DNA from 2 places in the Burkholderia sp. PU8-34 genome. Region 2 is predicted to be linked to the other one. Evidence: riboswitches for the same ligand, from Rfam matches in the RefSeq annotation. Region 2 holds a riboswitch; the other holds the start of a gene.
What was found. Region 2 has a riboswitch for thiamine pyrophosphate ahead of ACV22Z_RS28070 (FAD-dependent oxidoreductase). Riboswitches for the same ligand answer to the same signal wherever they lie in the genome.
Positions count from the first base shown of each region.

Region 1: it holds a riboswitch for thiamine pyrophosphate, as region 2 does, so the genes downstream of both, thiC (phosphomethylpyrimidine synthase ThiC) here and ACV22Z_RS28070 (FAD-dependent oxidoreductase) in region 2, are expected to answer to the same signal.

Region 1 is NZ_JBSAXC010000002.1:173,444-182,145, reverse strand. It holds gene ACV22Z_RS05535 (molybdopterin-dependent oxidoreductase) at 1-578, opposite strand, end outside; gene ACV22Z_RS05530 (cytochrome b/b6 domain-containing protein) at 605-1,237, opposite strand; gene ACV22Z_RS05525 (pentapeptide MXKDX repeat protein) at 1,406-1,708, opposite strand; TPP riboswitch at 2,018-2,134, shown strand; gene thiC (phosphomethylpyrimidine synthase ThiC) at 2,257-4,188, shown strand; gene ACV22Z_RS05515 (hypothetical protein) at 4,176-4,313, opposite strand; gene ACV22Z_RS05510 (glycine zipper 2TM domain-containing protein) at 4,420-4,635, shown strand; gene ACV22Z_RS05505 (hypothetical protein) at 5,020-5,283, shown strand; gene ACV22Z_RS05500 (DMT family transporter) at 5,466-6,392, shown strand; gene ACV22Z_RS05495 (EAL domain-containing protein) at 6,730-8,010, shown strand; gene arfB (alternative ribosome rescue aminoacyl-tRNA hydrolase ArfB) at 8,044-8,448, opposite strand; gene ACV22Z_RS05485 (AAA family ATPase) at 8,445-8,702, opposite strand, start outside.
Region 2 is NZ_JBSAXC010000015.1:103,496-112,197, reverse strand. It holds gene thpR (RNA 2',3'-cyclic phosphodiesterase) at 1-219, shown strand, start outside; gene ACV22Z_RS28075 (ABC transporter ATP-binding protein/permease) at 335-2,095, opposite strand; TPP riboswitch at 2,384-2,505, shown strand; gene ACV22Z_RS28070 (FAD-dependent oxidoreductase) at 2,720-3,856, shown strand; gene thiS (sulfur carrier protein ThiS) at 3,892-4,089, shown strand; gene ACV22Z_RS28060 (thiazole synthase) at 4,129-4,944, shown strand; gene thiE (thiamine phosphate synthase) at 4,941-6,086, shown strand; gene ACV22Z_RS28050 (ABC transporter ATP-binding protein) at 6,186-7,007, shown strand; gene mlaE (lipid asymmetry maintenance ABC transporter permease subunit MlaE) at 7,004-7,771, shown strand; gene mlaD (outer membrane lipid asymmetry maintenance protein MlaD) at 7,785-8,342, shown strand; gene ACV22Z_RS28035 (MlaA family lipoprotein) at 8,374-8,702, shown strand, end outside.

The DNA of each region.
Region 1 (8,702 bases), on a different contig from region 2:
TCGATGCTTTCGTAGTAATCGTCCGCGCATTTGAAACCGACGTATTTCGCGCTCGTGTCCGCGCCGACGCGCTGCAGGAACGCGCCGAACGGTGTGCCGCCCCAGCGCCCGATCGCGCTCCACCCTTCGACGCAGATGTGCCGCGTGATCTGCTCCGCATGCGGCAGCGCATACAGCTCGTCGAGCGTCCACACGCGCTTGCCGGTCACGAGGCCCGACAGCGCGAGCTTGTAAGTCGACGCATCGACGTGCGGCACCTCGTCGATCGCGTAGTACGCGTTGAACGGGAACGGCCGCGTCAGGTCGGCCTCGGTGTAGGTCGGCGCGAGACGCTGCGGGCTGAACAGCCATGCTTGCACACGGTCGTTCATCCGCGACACCTTTTCGAGAAACGCGTTGACCGATGCGTCGTCCTGCAGCGTGCAGCCGGTCAGCATCGTCAGGCCGCCGAGCGTCAGGATCCGCCGGTTGAACAGGCGCCGCGACGGCATCTCCAGCTCGCGCCGCACGTCGAGCGCGAGCGCCTGCCGGTCGAGCGTCCAGCGCGGACGGCCGCGCGTGTCTTGGGGTTCGGACATGATGATCTCCTTGCGCGTGTTCGCGCCTAGCGTCCACGCAGCATCGCGAGCAGCGAGCGCGGCACCAGCAGCGCCATCGCGACATGCACGACGAAGAACGCGACGAGCACCGACATCGCCCAGAAATGCACGACGCGCGCGTTGTCGTAGCCGCCGAGCAGTGTCCGCAACAGCGGAAACTGCACCGATTTCCAGATCACGAGACCGGACAGCACCAGCACGACGAGATCCGCGATCGCCGTCAGGTACGCGGCGCGCTGCACTGCGTTGTAGACGCTCAGGTCGTCGTGCGCGAGCTTGCCGCGCAGCGCCGCGACCAGATCGCGCAGCACCGCCGATGGCGTGACCGGAAGGAACTTGCGCGCGATGCGCCCGGTCGCGGTCGCCATCGTCAGGTAGAAGAGCCCGTTGCCCGCGAGCAACCACATCGCCGCGAAATGCCATTGCAGCGCGCCGCCGAGCCAGCCGCCCAGCGTAATGCCGTGCGGGAACATGAACGGCGGGTAGATCGGCGACGCGTCATAGATGCGCCAGCCGGACAACACCATCACGATCGCCGCGAGCGCATTGAGCCAGTGGCTCACGCGCACCCACAGCGGATGGATCGTCTGCACGGGCGGCCTGGCGGCCGCGTGCTCGGGAACAGGAACGGCGGGCATGACGCACCTCCTCGAATGGGTCGGCAGTCGGCGCAGGCTGGCCGCACGACGGCAGGCCAACCGGCTGCACGACGTCCGGGAAGCGCGCGGCGCGCAGCAGGCACCGCCCCGGCCGGCGGCGGATGCGCCGGCGGCCGGTCGCTCACGGCACGCGCGCGAAGGATGCGTTCAGTACGACATCTTGTTCGACTTGTCGTCGTTCGTCGGCTTGCCCATCGTATCGTGCGACATCGCGCCTTTCTTCTTCATGTCGTGCTTGGCCATGGCGCCTTTCTTCATGCCGTTGTCCTTGGACATCTCGTCGTGGCCCATTGCGTCCTTCGACATCGGCGCCTGCTCCTTCGACATCGACGACTGGTCCTTCGACATCGACGACTGGTCCTTGGACATCGCATCGTTCTGTGCGTAGGCGCCCGTCGCTGCAAAGGCGAAACCGGCGAGACAGGCGGCGATCAATACGTTCTTCTTCATGACATCACTCCTTCAGGGGTGGGTTTGAGGAGTCGAATAGTCGGACGAGGCCACGTGAAATGACAGCCCCGTCACAGAACATTTTAGTTTTTGCGGCGAACGATCGCGGCCCGGCCGGCCGCGCGCCGCCGCATCGCCAGGCTGGCCACGATGGCCCCGGGTTTTCCCGCCGTTTCCGCCGGAAACGCCCACCCGACGCTCTCCCGGCCAACCTGCCCGGACGCACGCCGCCGCCGGACGGACGCGCCGTGGCATGCCCGTGATCTGCCCCCGGTTGAAACTGCCGCGAACCCGGTGTATCTTGTGCGCTTGCTAACGCGGGGGTCCTGCAATGCGTTCGGTCAAGAAACCGGCATTGCGGGTGAGAAATACCCTTTGAACCTGATCTGGGTAATGCCAGCGCAGGGAAGCGTACGGGCTTCGCCGCCATCCCTCTGACGAAACCCGCCGCCTCACCAACCTCGTCTCCTGCTTAGCTCGAGCCCCACATTCGCCATGGGACCCGAGTCATCGCCATAGCGCCGACTCGGGCCGATACAGGAGATTGCATGAACGCCAATCCGAAGTTTCTGTCCGCCGACGCCCACGTCGACGCCGCTGCCGTCGCACCTCTGCCGAATTCGCGCAAGATCTACGTGACGGGCTCGCAGCCCGACATCCGCGTGCCGATGCGCGAGATCACGCAGTCCGACACGCCGACCGGCTTCGGTGGCGAAAAGAATCCGCCGATCTACGTATACGACACGTCGGGCCCGTACACCGATCCGGACGCGAAGATCGACATCCGCGCGGGCCTGCCGGCGCTGCGCCAGCGCTGGATCGAAGCGCGCGGCGACACCGAGACGCTGTCGGGCCTCACGAGCGACTACGGCCGCGAGCGCGCAGCCGACCCGGCCACGGCCGACCTGCGCTTCCCGGGCCTGCACCGCCACCCGCGCCGTGCGCAGGCTGGCAAGAACGTCACGCAGATGCACTACGCGCGCCAGGGGATCATCACGCCGGAGATGGAATACATCGCGATCCGCGAGAACCAGCGCCGCGCCGAGTACCTCGAAAGCCTGAAGGCGAGCGGCCCGAACGGCGCGAAGCTCGCCGCGATGATGGGCCGCCAGCACGCGGGCCAGGCGTTCGGCGCCGCCGCGTTCGGCCCGAACGCGCTGACCGAGATCACGCCGGAATTCGTGCGCTCGGAAGTCGCATGCGGCCGCGCGATCATCCCCGCGAACATCAACCACCCGGAATCGGAGCCGATGATCATCGGCCGCAACTTCCTCGTGAAGATCAACGCGAACATCGGCAACTCGGCCGTCACGTCGTCGATCGGCGAGGAAGTCGACAAGATGACGTGGGCGATCCGCTGGGGCGGCGACACGGTGATGGACCTGTCGACCGGCAAGCACATCCATGAAACGCGCGAGTGGATCATCCGCAACAGCCCGGTGCCGATCGGCACGGTGCCGATCTACCAGGCGCTGGAAAAGGTCAACGGCAAGGCCGAGGACCTGACCTGGGAAATCTTCCGCGACACGCTGATCGAACAGGCCGAGCAAGGCGTCGACTACTTCACGATCCACGCGGGCGTGCGCCTGCAGTACGTGCCGCTCACCGCGAACCGGATGACGGGCATCGTGTCGCGCGGCGGCTCGATCATGGCAAAGTGGTGCCTCGCGCATCACAAGGAAAGCTTCCTGTACGAACACTTCGCAGAGATCTGCGAGATCATGAAGGCGTACGACGTGAGCTTCTCGCTCGGCGACGGGCTGCGCCCCGGCTCGATCTACGACGCGAACGACGAAGCGCAGCTCGGCGAGCTGAAGACGCTCGGCGAGCTCACGCAGATCGCGTGGAAGCATGACGTGCAGGTGATGATCGAAGGCCCCGGCCACGTGCCGATGCAGCTGATCAAGGAGAACATGGATCTCCAGCTCGACTGGTGCAAGGAAGCGCCGTTCTACACGCTCGGGCCGCTGACGACCGACATCGCACCGGGCTACGACCACATCACGTCGGGCATCGGCGCCGCGATGATCGGCTGGTTCGGCACTGCGATGCTGTGCTACGTGACGCCGAAGGAACACCTCGGCCTGCCGAACAAGGACGACGTGAAGGAAGGCATCATCACGTACAAGCTCGCCGCGCACGCCGCCGACCTGGCCAAGGGCCACCCGGGCGCGCAGGTGCGCGACAACGCGCTGTCGAAGGCGCGCTTCGAGTTCCGCTGGGAAGACCAGTTCAACCTCGGTCTCGATCCGGACAAGGCGCGCGAATTCCACGACGAGACGCTGCCGAAGGATTCCGCGAAGGTCGCGCACTTCTGCTCGATGTGCGGCCCGCACTTCTGCTCGATGAAGATCACGCAGGACGTGCGCGAATTTGCGGCGCAACAAGGCGTGTCCGAAACCGAGGCGCTGCAGAAGGGCATGGAGGTCAAGGCCGTCGAGTTCGTGAAGACCGGCGCCGAGATCTATCACCGCCAATAAGCGTCGCCGGCAATCAGCGCCGGATCGCTCCGCGATGCACGCAGCCCGCTTTCGAGCGGGCTTTTTTGTGCATGCCGCATGCCCGCCACCGTGCCGGGAAACAATTGATTACGTAAGTCGATCACTTTAACAAGTCCTTACAGCAGACCTCCAGTTCGGCGCGTACCTTGGGTTTGTGCGCGGGACCCATCCGACGCGCAACAACCTTTTATGACATCAAGGACAACGATCATGATTTCGATTCGGCGTATTGGGGCAAGCGCACTGATCGTCGCAACGATGGCGAGCCTGTCGGCGTGCGACTCAATGACCACGCGTCAGCGCGATACGGCAATCGGCGCGGGCGTAGGCGGCGTCGCCGGTGCGGCGATCGGCGGCAATGCGTTGTCGACCCTCGGCGGCGCGGCCGTCGGCGGCATCATCGGCAACCAGGTCGGCAAGCATTGACGGCCTGCCTCCCCCGGAGGCAGCGTGACACGACAGACGGCGCTATCCGCATTGCGGGTGCGCCGTTTTCGCTGCGGAGCGCACATGTCGTCCGGCGATCGATGCGTGCGGGTGGCGGTGATCGGCGCGGTCGCCGAAAGCTGCCCTTTGTGACCGGCGACCCCACATGGCGGACGGGATCGCCACCGCCGCTCCCGCAGCAGTTCTTGTAGCAGTTCTTGTAGCAGTTCTTGTAGCAGTTCTTGTAGCAGTTCTTGTAGCAGTTCCCGTAGCAGTTCCTGTAGCGGCTCCCGAAATGATCCGTTACCGTTTTGCACATCGTGTCACGGCCGCGCGGCGTAAGCTTAATCATAGGCTCACCGCCCACCTTGCCGGGGAGACATCATGAACAGAACATTCGTCGCCGCAGCCCTCGCATGCGCGACGCTTGCCGGCTGCTATTACCCGTACGGCTACTATCCGTCCGACTATTACGCGGCCGCCCCCGTCCCGGCGGCGCCGGCATACGTGGCGCCGGCCCCCGCCTATTACCCGGCCTATCCGGTCTATCCGGCACCCGGCTACTACGCGCCGGGCTGGGGCGGCTGGTGGGGTCCGTCGCTGTCGCTCAACTTCGGTTTCGGCGGGCGCGGCGGCCGTCGCCACTGATCGCCGCCCACTAGTCGCCGCCACTGTCGAACGGCGCTCCGCGGCGACATGCCAGCTGCCGCCGTCGTCGGCGACACGCGGTTCTACCGTTTCTTGTCGTTTCATCCGATCGTGAAACGTCGGCCGGGTAACGCGGTGTAAGATTCAGCGCATCCCCTCCCCAGCCTTCCGGCCCACGATCGATGTCACCGAAGAACGCTTCCCTGCTGACCGTGCTCGCTGCCCTGTGGGGCGCGTCGTTCCTGTTCATCCGGATCGGCGTCGCCGAGTTCGGCGTCGCGCCGCTGATGGCGCTGCGCGTCGGCATCGGCGCGCTGTTCCTGACCGGTCTCGCGCTCACCCGTTTCAAACCCGCCGAGCTCGGCACGCAACTGCGCCGTCATGCGTGGCCGCTGTTCGTCGTCGGCGTGCTCAATTCCGGCGCGCCGTTCTGCCTGTTCGCGTTCGCCGAGCTGACGCTGTCGGCCGGCGTGACGTCGGTGATCAACGCGACGACGCCACTGTGGGGCGCGCTCGTCGCGTACCTGTGGCTGAAGGACAAGCTGTCGCTGCCGCGCGCGCTCGGTCTCGTGATCGGCTTCGCGGGCGTGCTGACGCTCGTCTGGGACCAGATCGCGAGCGCAAGCGGCAACACGGGCGCCGGCGCAACCGCACTCGCCGCCGCAGCAGCGCTCGGCGCGACGCTGCTGTACGGCATCGCGGCCAACTACACGAAGCGCAAGCTGACCGGTGTCGACCCGCTCGTCAACGCGACCGGCAGCATGATCGGCTCGACCGTGCTGCTGCTGCCGTTCGCGATCGCGACGTGGCCCGCGGCGCCGATCAGCGCGCACGCATGGGGCTCGGTGCTCGGGCTCGGCATCGCGTGCACGGGGATTGCGTATTTCATCTTCTTCTACCTGATCGCTCACGTCGGGCCCGCGCGCGCGATCACCGTGACGTTCGTGATCCCGGTGTTCGGCCTGCTGTGGGGCGCGCTGTTCCTGAACGAGCACGTGTCGGCCGTGATGCTCGAAGGCTGCGCGATCGTGCTCGTCGGCACCGCGCTCGCGACTGGCGTGATCCGGCGAATTCCGGGCATGCGGCCGCGCGGCGGCGAAACGGCCTGACGGCGTCGGCGGAGGCCGCAGGCGTCGGCCTCGCGCGCCGCCCGCCTGTTCGTGAAACGGACGCGCCCGATTGGGCGCGTTTTTTGCGCGTTCTTGCGTCCAGGCGATGCCGATCCACGTTGACGCCGATGCGCGTCGAGCGGCGCGCCAGGCTGTACGCGGCTGGCGTCTGGAGTTACCCTGATACGCGATCCATCGGGATCTCGCTACACTCCAAACAATTATCCGCAGGAGGCGGTCAAGATGGGCCACGTTGTTCCGCGCCTGCGTGCGTGTGCGGCCGCCGCTGCGACGCACCGCGAAGCCACGTTGCCGTCCGTCTCCGAGCGCTGCTGACATGCCGCAGACACTCGACCTTTCACTCGAATCCCTGCTCGAACGCCTGACGCCCACGCCGGCCGGCTGGCTCGCCGACTATCGCGGCGTGACGCTGCGCAGCGTGTTCCAGCCCGTGCTGTCGATCACGCACAAGCGCGTCGTCGGCTACGAAGCGCTGTTGCGCGTGGTCGACGCGAACGGTCAGGCAATCTCGCCCGGCGCGCTGTTCGATCGCACGCGCGGCGAAGAGGAAGCGCTCCTGCTCGACCGGCTCGCCCGTTGCCTTCATACGGCCAATTTCGTCGCGCAAGGGATCGGCGATGGCTGGCTATTCCTGAACGTGATGCCTCGCGTGCTCGATTCGGGCCTCGTGCAACGCGAGTTCGTCGAGGCGCTGTGCCATCATTTCGCGCTGCCGCCGAACCGCATCGTGCTCGAGGTTGTCGAGCAGCCGTCGCGCGACGAAGCCGAGCTCGCCCGCACGATCGACATGATCCAGCATCGCGACTTCCTGATCGCGATCGACGATTTCGGCACCGGGTTCTCGAATTTCGACCGCGTGTGGCGTGCGCGGCCCGACATCGTGAAGCTCGATCATTCGCTCGTCGAACGCGCGACGTGGGCTGCCGAAGATCGCCGCATCATCCATCACCTCGTGTCGATGCTGCATCAGGCCGGCGCGATGGTCCTCGCCGAAGGCGTCGAGAGCGACGACGCGCTGCAAGCGTTGATGGAAGCGGATATCGATTTCGTGCAGGGTTTCCAGTTCGGTCAGCCCGATCCGTCGATCGCGCGCGCGAGCGCGGCGGTGCCGGCGATGCTCGACGCCGCGTGGGCGCGCTTCATCGCCCGCCACCCCGTACCGGCGAATGCCGCGCAACCGGGCTTTGACGCGATCGAACGGCTAGTGCTTGCGGGCGCGGCCGCGTTCGCGGTGAGCGGCAACCTGCAGGACGCCGCGCAGCGCGTGCTCGTCGTACCGTCCGCACGCCGCGTGTTCGTCACGGACGAAATCGGCGAACAATTCCTGCCGTCGATCGGCGCGCCGGCCCACAACCACAGCGCAGCCACCACGCGCCTCGCGCCGCTCTTTCCGGAAACGCACAGCAACTGGTCGCGCCGCCCGTATTTCCAGCGCGCGATCGCCGCACCCGGCCGCGTCGCGCTGATGGGGCCGCACTTTTCGCTGACGGAAGGCCGCGACTGCTACACGGCCGCCGTTGCCACCCGCGCAAACGACCGGCTCGTCGTGTTCTGCGTCGACTTCGTGCTCGACAGCGCGGGAACCGTGATGCGCTGATGCGCGCAAGTCGTCCGGCGCGACGCGCCGGCGTCAGTCGACGATCTTCCCGCGCCCGGATTTCACTGCGCTGCGGCGCGCCTTGTGCTCCAGCCGCCGCTCCTTAGATGCGCGGGTCGGCCGCGTCGCGACGCGTGCGCGCGGCGTGACGGCGACGCTGCGGATCAACGCGTCGAGCCGCGCCAGCGCGGCGTCGAGATTCTTCTCCTGGGTGCGATGTTCCTGCGACTTGATCACGACGATGCCCTCGCGCGTGATGCGCTGGTCCGACAGCGCAAGCAGCCGTTCCTTGAGCAATTCGGGCAGCGACGACGCACGGATGTCGAAACGCAGGTGAATCGCGCTCGACACCTTGTTGACGTTCTGCCCGCCCGCGCCCTGCGCGCGCACCGCGGTCCATTCGATTTCAGCCGGATCGAGCGTATAGCGGATCATCATCGCGACGCTTCCGCACGGCGCCGCGCCAGCGCCTCGTCGATCCGTGCGGACAGGCCCGAATCGCGCTGCGTGCGTGTCGCGACGGCCTGCGCGAGCACACGCCGTGCGCCGATCACCTGCACGCGCGTGCGCGCCCGCGTCACGGCCGTATACACCAGCTCGCGCGTCAGCACGCGGCCGAACGTCGCCGGCAGCACGAGTGCCGCCTCGTCGAATTCAGAGCCCTGCGATTTGTGGACGGTCAGCGCGAACGC
Region 2 (8,702 bases):
CCGACCGATCGCCGGCCGTTCAGGCCGCACGTGACGCTCGCGAGACTGCCGCACTACGCGGTCGGTCAACCTGCGCATGGCGGCGCGTTGCAAGAGCCGGTCGCATTGCGTTTCGATGCGCTCACGCTGTTCGAGAGCCACTTGTCGCACGAAGGCGCGTCGCACCGGCCGATCGTGTCGGCGGCGATTGCGCTGGAGGAGGCGGGGGAGGGTAACTGAAGCCCGTGCAGGCGTGAGCGGACCCGGTTGCCGGCGCACGTCCGCGATCGGGATGCGCAGGCGCGGGGGTGGCGGCCGGGACGCTCGATACGTTCCGGCCGCCGATTCGCAGGCGTTACGCAGCGACCCTGTCGCTGTCATTCACGCGCTCGACGTTGATCGTGCCGCCGTGATACGCCGCGAGCGATTCGCGGTGCGCGATGCTGACGATCGCCGCCTGCGGAAGCCGCTCGTTGAACACGTGATAGAGGCGCGCTTCGTTGTCCGCATCGAGCGCGCTCGTCGCTTCGTCGAGGAACAGGAAGTCGGGCTTGTGCAGCAGCACGCGTGCGCCGGCGAGACGCTGCTGTTCGCCCGGCGACAGCACGCGCGTCCAGTGCGCGGTCTCGCCGAGCCGGTCGGCGTAGTCCTCGAGCCGGCACGCGCGCAGCGCATCGCGGCACGCTTCGTCGCTGAACGCGTCGGCGGTGGCCGGGTACGTGAGCGCGGCCTTCAGCGTGCCGATCGGCAGATAGCTCGTCTGCGGCACGAACATCATTCGCGCGCCGACCGGCGCGTCGATCGCGCCGTCGCCGAATGGCCACAGGCCCGCGAGCGCGCGCATGAACGTGCTCTTGCCCGAACCCGACTTGCCGATCACGAGCCAGCGCGAGCCGGGCTCGATCGTGACGGTGCCGATGTCAGCGAGCGCATTGCCGTTCGGCAGCGCGAGCTTCAGCGACGACGTCGACAGTTGCTCGGAATCGACGTAATGCAGGTTGATGCCGCCGTGCTCGGTGGCGGGCGACACGCTTTCCTTCAGGTGCGACGCGCCCATCACGCGCTTGAATTCGCGCAGACGGTTGACCGTCGCGCGCCATTCGACGAGGGTGCTGTAACTGTTGATGAACCAGGAGAACGAGTCGCTGACGGTGTTGAACGCGGACGAGATCTGCATCAGTACGCCGAACGAGAACGCCCCCGCGAAGTAGCGCGGCGCGGCGACGACCAGCGGGAAGATGATCGCGATCTGGCCGTAGAAGCTCAGCACGAACGTGAGCCGCTTCGTGTACTTCATCACGCGCCACCAGTTGTCGCGGATCCGCATGAACAGGTTGTGCGCGTTGCCGTTTTCGGTGTTCTCGCCGTCGTAGAACGCGATCTGCTCGGCGTTCTCGCGCACGCGGATCAGCCCGAAGCGGAAATCCGCCTCGACGCGCTGCTGCTGGTAGTTGATCGACACGAGCGGATGGCCGACCTTCTGGATGATCAGCGAGCCGACCACCGCGTACAGCGCGGCCGCCCACACCATGTAGCCGGGGATCGCGATCGGCGTGCCGCCGAGCGTGAACGTCAGCGCGCCCGCGAGCGACCACAGGATCGTGATGAACGACACGAGCGTGACGACCGTCGACAGCAGGTCGAGCGACAGCGACAGCGTGGTCGTCGCGAACGACTGCAGGTCGTCGGTGATCCGCTGGTCGGGGTTGTCGGCGAGGCGGTCGCGTTCGATCCGGTAGAACGCGCGGTCGCCGAGCCACTGGCCGAGAAAGCGCTCGGTGAGCCACTGGCGCCAGCGAAAGCCGAGCATCTGCCGCAGGTAGCGGCCGTACACCGCGAGGATGATGAAGCCGAACGCGAGCGCCGAGAACTGCATCAGCAGGTTCGGGAAGTCGTGGACGTTCTTCGATTGCAGCGCGTTGTAGAACTCCGCGTTCCACTTGTTGAGCCGCACGTTGATCCAGACGACGCAGAGGTTGATCGCGATGATCGTCGCGAGCAGCCCCCATGCGATCCTCCATTCGGACGAGACCCAGTAGGGCTTGATGAGGCTCCACGCGGATACCGGGCGCTCGTCCTGCGGTACGTCGTGGGCGGTATGGGTCGATTGGGTCATGTGCTTCCTGATGAGTAGCCGGCGCGCGCCGGGTGAGGCAGGACGCGCGCCGCGAAACGGCATGCCGGGAAAAGGTGCCGCCTGGGTGCCGGCTGGCGCGGGTGTTCGGGATGGTGCCCCCGGCCCTTAATGTTGCTGGACGGTCCCTAACGGCCGGCTGTGACACGGCTGCCGGCGCGCGATTGCGCGCCGGCCTGCGGGCATTGTGCCAGACCGGCGCGCGGCATCGGTGAAATTGCCGACCGGGGACAGTTTGCGGCGCTTTCCGCTTTTATGGTCTAATGGCCGTCGACGAAACAGGGGTGCTTCGTGTGCGGCCGGCAGAAGGTTCGGCGGCGCGGCGAGGCTGAGAGAGACCCTTTGCACCCGATCCGGGTAATACCGGCGCGGGAAGTTTCCGATCCCGCCGGGCCGTGCTGGCTGCCTCCCCATTGTCAGCACCCTGTCCCGCCCGGCCGGCCTTTGCTGCCGGTTTCGTCCTTTTGGGTACGCGCATTGCGCGTTACGGAAGGATGCGATGACCGTTCAATCTTCAGTCTTTTGTTCCGCCCCGCGTGCATTCGCACGGGTTTGCGCACGTGCGTCCGCACGCCGCGCGCGTGCGTTCCGCGAGGAGGGCGCGCAATGACCATCACGAATTCACGACCGGATTTCGCGGTGCTGGGTGGCGGCCTCGTCGGCCGCCTGATCGCATGGCGGCTTGCCGGCGACGGGCATCGCGTCGCGCTGTACGAGCGCGGCGGCCCTGACGGCGAACAGTCGGCCGCGTGGGTCGCGGCCGCGATGCTCGCGCCGCTCGCCGAGGCGGCCAGCGCGGAGCTGCTGATCACCGAGCTTGGCGCCGCGTCGCTCGCGCGCTGGCCGCAGTGGCTCGCCGAGTTGCCCGAACCGGTGTTCTTCCAGCATCACGGCACGCTCGTCGTCTGGCATCACGCGGATCGCGCCGAGGCGCCGCTGTTCGAGCGGCGCGTGCGCGCGAACGCGCCGCCCGGGCTGCTCGACGGCGGCTTCGTCACGCTCGCGGGCGCGCAGGTCGACGCGGCCGAGCCCGCGCTGGCGGGCCGTTTCGCGCGCGGGCTGCTGCTGCCGCACGAAGGCCAGCTCGACAACCGTCAGGCGCTGCGCGCGCTTGCCGCGGGCCTCGCGGAGCGCGGCGTCGACACGCATTGGCACGTCGCGATCGACGCGCACAACCTGCCCGACGCGCACTTCACGATCGACTGCCGCGGGCTCGGCGCGAAACCGGTGCTGCCTGCGCTACGCGGCATCCGCGGCGAGGTCGCGCGCGTGCATGCGCCCGGCATCGGCCTGACGCGGCCCGTGCGGCTGCTGCATCCGCGCTATCCGCTGTACATCGCGCCGAAGCAGAATGACCTGTACGTGATCGGCGCGACCGAAGTGGAGGGCGAGGACATGTCGCCCGTCAGCGTGCGTTCCGCGCTCGAACTGCTGAGCGCCGCGTTCTCCGTGCATCCGGCGTTCGGCGAGGCGCGCATCCTCGAGCTGAATTCGCAGTGCCGGCCGACGCTCCCCGACCATCGTCCGGCGCTGATCTGGGACGGCGCGGCGACGCTCGCGGTCAACGGCCTGTACCGGCACGGCTTCATGATCGCGCCGGAAGTCGCGCATGCCGCGGTCGCGCTCGCCGAAGCGGCGCTGACCGGCGCGCTCGGCGGCGCGGATGCGTTCGCCGCGTGGCGGGGCGCGGCGCGCTGGCCGGATCTCCTTCATCACCGAGACGACGCGCGCCAGCCGGCCTGACGCACGCCGCCTTCCCGAATTCGACGAAGCACGCCATGGATATCCAGATCAATCAACAGAGGCTGACGCTGCCCGACGGCGCGACGGTTGCCGATGCGCTGAACGCGTTCGGCGCGCGTCCGCCGTACGCGGTGGCGCTGAACGGCACGTTCGTCGCGCGCGCGCAGCATGCGGCACGCGCGCTCGCGGCGGGCGACAAGCTCGACGTCGTGCACCCCGTCGCGGGCGGCTGAGCGCCGCCGGTTCGTCCCCGCTCTTTCCAGGAACACGAGATGACGTCCCTCACTTCCGCCGATGCGCTGACGCTGTACGGCGAAACCTTCGCAAGCCGCGTGCTGCTCGGCACGTCGCGCTATCCGTCGCTGCAATCGCTGTCCGACTCGATCGCCGCCGCGCGGCCCGGGATGGTGACGGTCGCGCTGCGCCGCCAGATGTCGGGCGGCACCGCCGAAGCCGGCTTCTTCGACCTGCTCAAGCGCCATGCGGTGCCGCTCCTGCCGAACACGGCCGGCTGCCAGACCGTCGCCGAGGCGGTCACGACCGCACACATGGCGCGCGAGGTATTCGAGACCGACTGGATCAAGCTCGAGCTGATCGGCGACGACTACACGCTGCAGCCCGATCCGGTCGGCCTGATCGAGGCCGCTGCGCAGCTCGTCAAGGACGGCTTCAAGGTGCTGCCGTACTGCACCGAGGATCTCGTGATCGGCCGGCGCCTGCTCGACGCGGGCTGCGAGGCGCTGATGCCGTGGGGCGCGCCGATCGGCACTGGCAAGGGCGTTGTGAATCCGTACGGGCTGCGCGTGCTGCGCGAGCGGCTGCCGGATGTGCCGCTGATCGTCGACGCGGGGCTCGGCGTGCCGTCGCACGCGTGCCAGGTGATGGAGTGGGGCTTCGACGGCGTGCTGCTGAACACGGCGGTGTCGCAGGCGACCCATCCGGAGATCATGGCGCGCGCGTTCGCGCAGGGCGTCGACGCCGGCCGCGCCGCGTATCTCGCGGGGCCGATGGACGCGCGAGATACCGCGCACGCGAGCACGCCGGTCGTCGGCATGCCGTTCTGGCACCAGGACGGGGGCTGCGCGTGAGCGCGGGGTGCGCGACCGCGTTCTGGCCGCCGGCCGACGAACTCGCGGAAGCGGCCGAACGGATTCGCGCGCGGCTCGGTGACTGGCCGCGCGGCACGGCAACCTGGCGTCTGTGCGTCGCGCCGCCCGACACGCTCGCCGACGGCGACGTGCTGATCGCAACGGAAGGCGACCACACGGCGCGTGCGCTGGCATCGGCCGCGTCGCGGCCGGCGTCGCCCGACGTTGCCGTGATCGAGTACGGCGAACGCCGCGCGGTGCTGCATCGCGCGGGCGAGCGTCATGCGCTCGACGCCGCGCATCCGCTCGCGGAGGACTGGATTGCCGCGCTCGCCGCGTTCATCGATTGCGGCTTTGCGCCGCTCGACGCGCTGGTGCTCGCGCTCGCGTGGCGCGACGGCGACGAGACCGTGGCCGATACCGTGACCGATACCGTGACTGAGAAGCCCGCAGCCGACGCATGGCCCGTCGACGCCGCGCGGTTCCCGCGCATCGCCGGGCTGCCGGCCGCGCCCGAGCCGGCGTTCCCGCCGTGTCCGGCGCAATTGGGGCTGTATCCGGTCGTGCCGAGCGCGGAATGGGTCGAACGGGTGCTCGACTGCGGCGTCCTTACCGTGCAGCTGCGCGTGAAAGGCGCCGCGCCGGACGTGCTGCGCGCCGAAATCGCGCGTGCGGTCGAGGCAGGGCGTCGCCATCCGGATGCGCGCGTGTTCATCAACGATCATTGGCAGATCGCCGCAGATGCCGGCGCGTACGGCGTACATCTGGGCCAGGAGGACCTCGAGACGGCCGATCTCGCCGCGATCGCGCGCGCGGGCCTGCGGCTCGGACTGTCGAGCCACGGTTATTACGAAATGTTGCGCGCACTGCACGTGCGTCCGAGTTATCTCGCGCTCGGGCCCGTGTTCGCGACCCTGACCAAGGCGGTGGCCGCGCCGCCGCAGGGGCTTGCCCGGATCGCCCGCTACGCGGCCTTCGCGGGCGCGCAAGCGCCGCTCGTCGCGATCGGCGGGGTGACGCAGGACACGCTGCCGGCCGTGCTCGCGACGGGCGTCGGCAGCGTAGCGGTGGTCAGTGCGGTGACGGCCGCGGACGACTATCGCGCCGCGCTTGTTGCGTTGCAGCAAAATTTCGCCGGATAATTTGACAATCATTGACCGGAGGGCCGCGGGCAGCGTCACGACATGATTCCAATGCAGGCCCTATAATTCGGCGTTCTGCGTAAAAGGACTGTCAGCTCCGTGAGCCCTTCTCCCACCGAGACACTGCTGGAACTCCGCGACGTCGATTTCGGTTACGGCGATCGCCTCGTGCTGTCGAACCTGAACCTGCGCTTCGGGCGCGGCCAGGTCGTCGCGGTCATGGGCGGCTCGGGCTGCGGCAAGACCACCGTGCTGCGCCTGATCGGCGGGCTCGTGCGGGCGCGCCGCGGCCAGGTGCTGTTCGACGGCGCGGACGTCGGCGCGCAGACGCGCGACGGCCTGTACGCGCTGCGCCGCAAAATGGGCATGCTGTTCCAGTTCGGCGCGCTCTTCACCGACATGTCGGTGTTCGAAAACGTCGCGTTCGCGCTGCGCGAGCATACCGACCTGCCCGAGGCGCTGATCCGCGATCTCGTGCTGATGAAGCTCAACGCGGTCGGCTTGCGCGGCGCGCGCGACCTGATGCCGTCCGAAGTGTCGGGCGGCATGGCGCGGCGCATCGCGCTCGCGCGGGCGATCGCGCTCGATCCGCAGCTGATCATGTACGACGAGCCGTTCGCGGGCCTCGACCCGATCTCGCTCGGCATCACGGCAAACCTGATCCGCACGCTGAACCAGGCGCTCGGCGCGACGTCGATCCTCGTCACGCACGACGTGCCGGAATCGTTCGCGATCGCCGACTACGTGTACTTCCTGGCCAACGGCGGCGTGCTCGCGCAGGGCACCCCCGACGAGCTGCGCGCATCGACCGATCCGAGCGTGCGCCAGTTCATCGACGGCGCGCCGGACGGCCCGTTCAAATTTCACTACACGAGCCCGCCGCTCGGCGCGGACTTCGGGCTCGGCGGAGGGCGCGCATGATCAGCGCGATCGGACGTTACGTCATGGGTGGCCTCGAACGCACGGGCTACGGCACGCGCCTGTTCATGCGCCTCGTGCTGGAATTCTTCCCGCTGCTGCGGCGGCCGCGGCTTGTCACGAAGCAGATCCACTTTCTCGGCAATTATTCGTTCGTGATCATTGCCGTGTCGGGCCTGTTCGTCGGCTTCGTGCTCGGCCTGCAGGGCTACTACACGCTGAACCGCTATGGTTCCGAGCAGGCGCTCGGCCTGCTCGTCGCGCTGTCGCTCGTGCGTGAGCTCGGGCCCGTCGTCACGGCGCTGCTGTTCGCGGGCCGTGCGGGCACGTCGCTGACCGCCGAGATCGGCCTGATGAAGGCCGGCGAGCAGCTCACCGCGCTCGAGATGATGGCCGTCGATCCGATCAAGACCGTGATCGCGCCGCGCATGTGGGGGGGGATCATCACGATGCCGCTGCTGGCCGCGATCTTCAACGCGGTGGGCGTACTCGGCGGCTATTTCGTCGGGGTCGTGCTGATCGGCGTCGATCCGGGCGCGTTCTGGTCGCAGATGCAAGGCGGCGTCGAGGTCTGGGCCGACGTCGGCAACGGCGTGCTGAAGAGCATCGTGTTCGGGTTCGCCGTGACCTTCATTGCACTGTTTCAAGGGTACGAGGCGAAGCCCACGCCTGAGGGCGTGTCGCGCGCGACGACCAAGACAGTCGTGTTCGCGTCGCTCGCCGTACTCGGCCTCGATTTCTTGCTGACCGCGCTGATGTTCAGCTAAGCCATATTTTGGGATGACGATGAAAAAGACTGCTCTCGACTTCTGGGTCGGCCTGTTCGTGGTGGTGGGCTTCCTCGCGGTGCTGTTCCTTGCGCTGAAGGTCGGCAACATGAGCTCGCTGTCGTTTCAGCCGACCTATGCGGTGAGGATGAAATTCGACAACATCGGCGGCCTGAAGCCGCGCGCCGCGGTGAAGAGCGCAGGCGTCGTGGTCGGCCGCGTGAAGGCGATCGGCTTCGACACGAACACCTACCAGGCGCTGGTGACGATCGATGTCGACAACCAGTACCAGTTCCCGAAGGATTCGTCCGCGAAGATCCTGACGTCGGGCCTGCTCGGCGAACAGTACATCGGCCTCGATCCGGGCGGCGACACCGAGATGCTGAAGGCGGGCGACACGATCACGATGACCCAGTCGGCGATCGTGCTCGAGAACCTGATCGGTCAATTCCTGTACAGCAAGGCAGCGGACGCGGGCGGCGCGAAGCCGGCGTCCGGAACGTCTGGCGCGGCCGCCGCGCCTGCACCGGCGCCGGCGCCTGCCGCCGCGTCGGGCGCCGCTGCCCAATAACCACACGAGAGCATCCAAGAGGGTAACGATCATGCAGACGATTCGCATCAGGCACGCCGCGCTCGCGGTAGCAGCGGTGACTGCGCTGAGCGGCTGCGCCACCGTGCAGACGCCGACCAAGGGCGATCCGCTCGAAGGCTTCAACCGGACGATGTTCAAGTTCAACGACACCGTCGACACGTATGCGCTGAAGCCGGTCGCGAAGGGCTACCAGTATGTGGTGCCGCAGCCGGTGCGCGACAGCGTGACGAACGTGTTCTCGAACATCGGCGACCTCTACATCGCGGCGAACAACATCGTGCAGCTGCGGATCGCCGACGGCGTCGGCGACCTGATGCGCGTCGTGATCAACACGGTGTT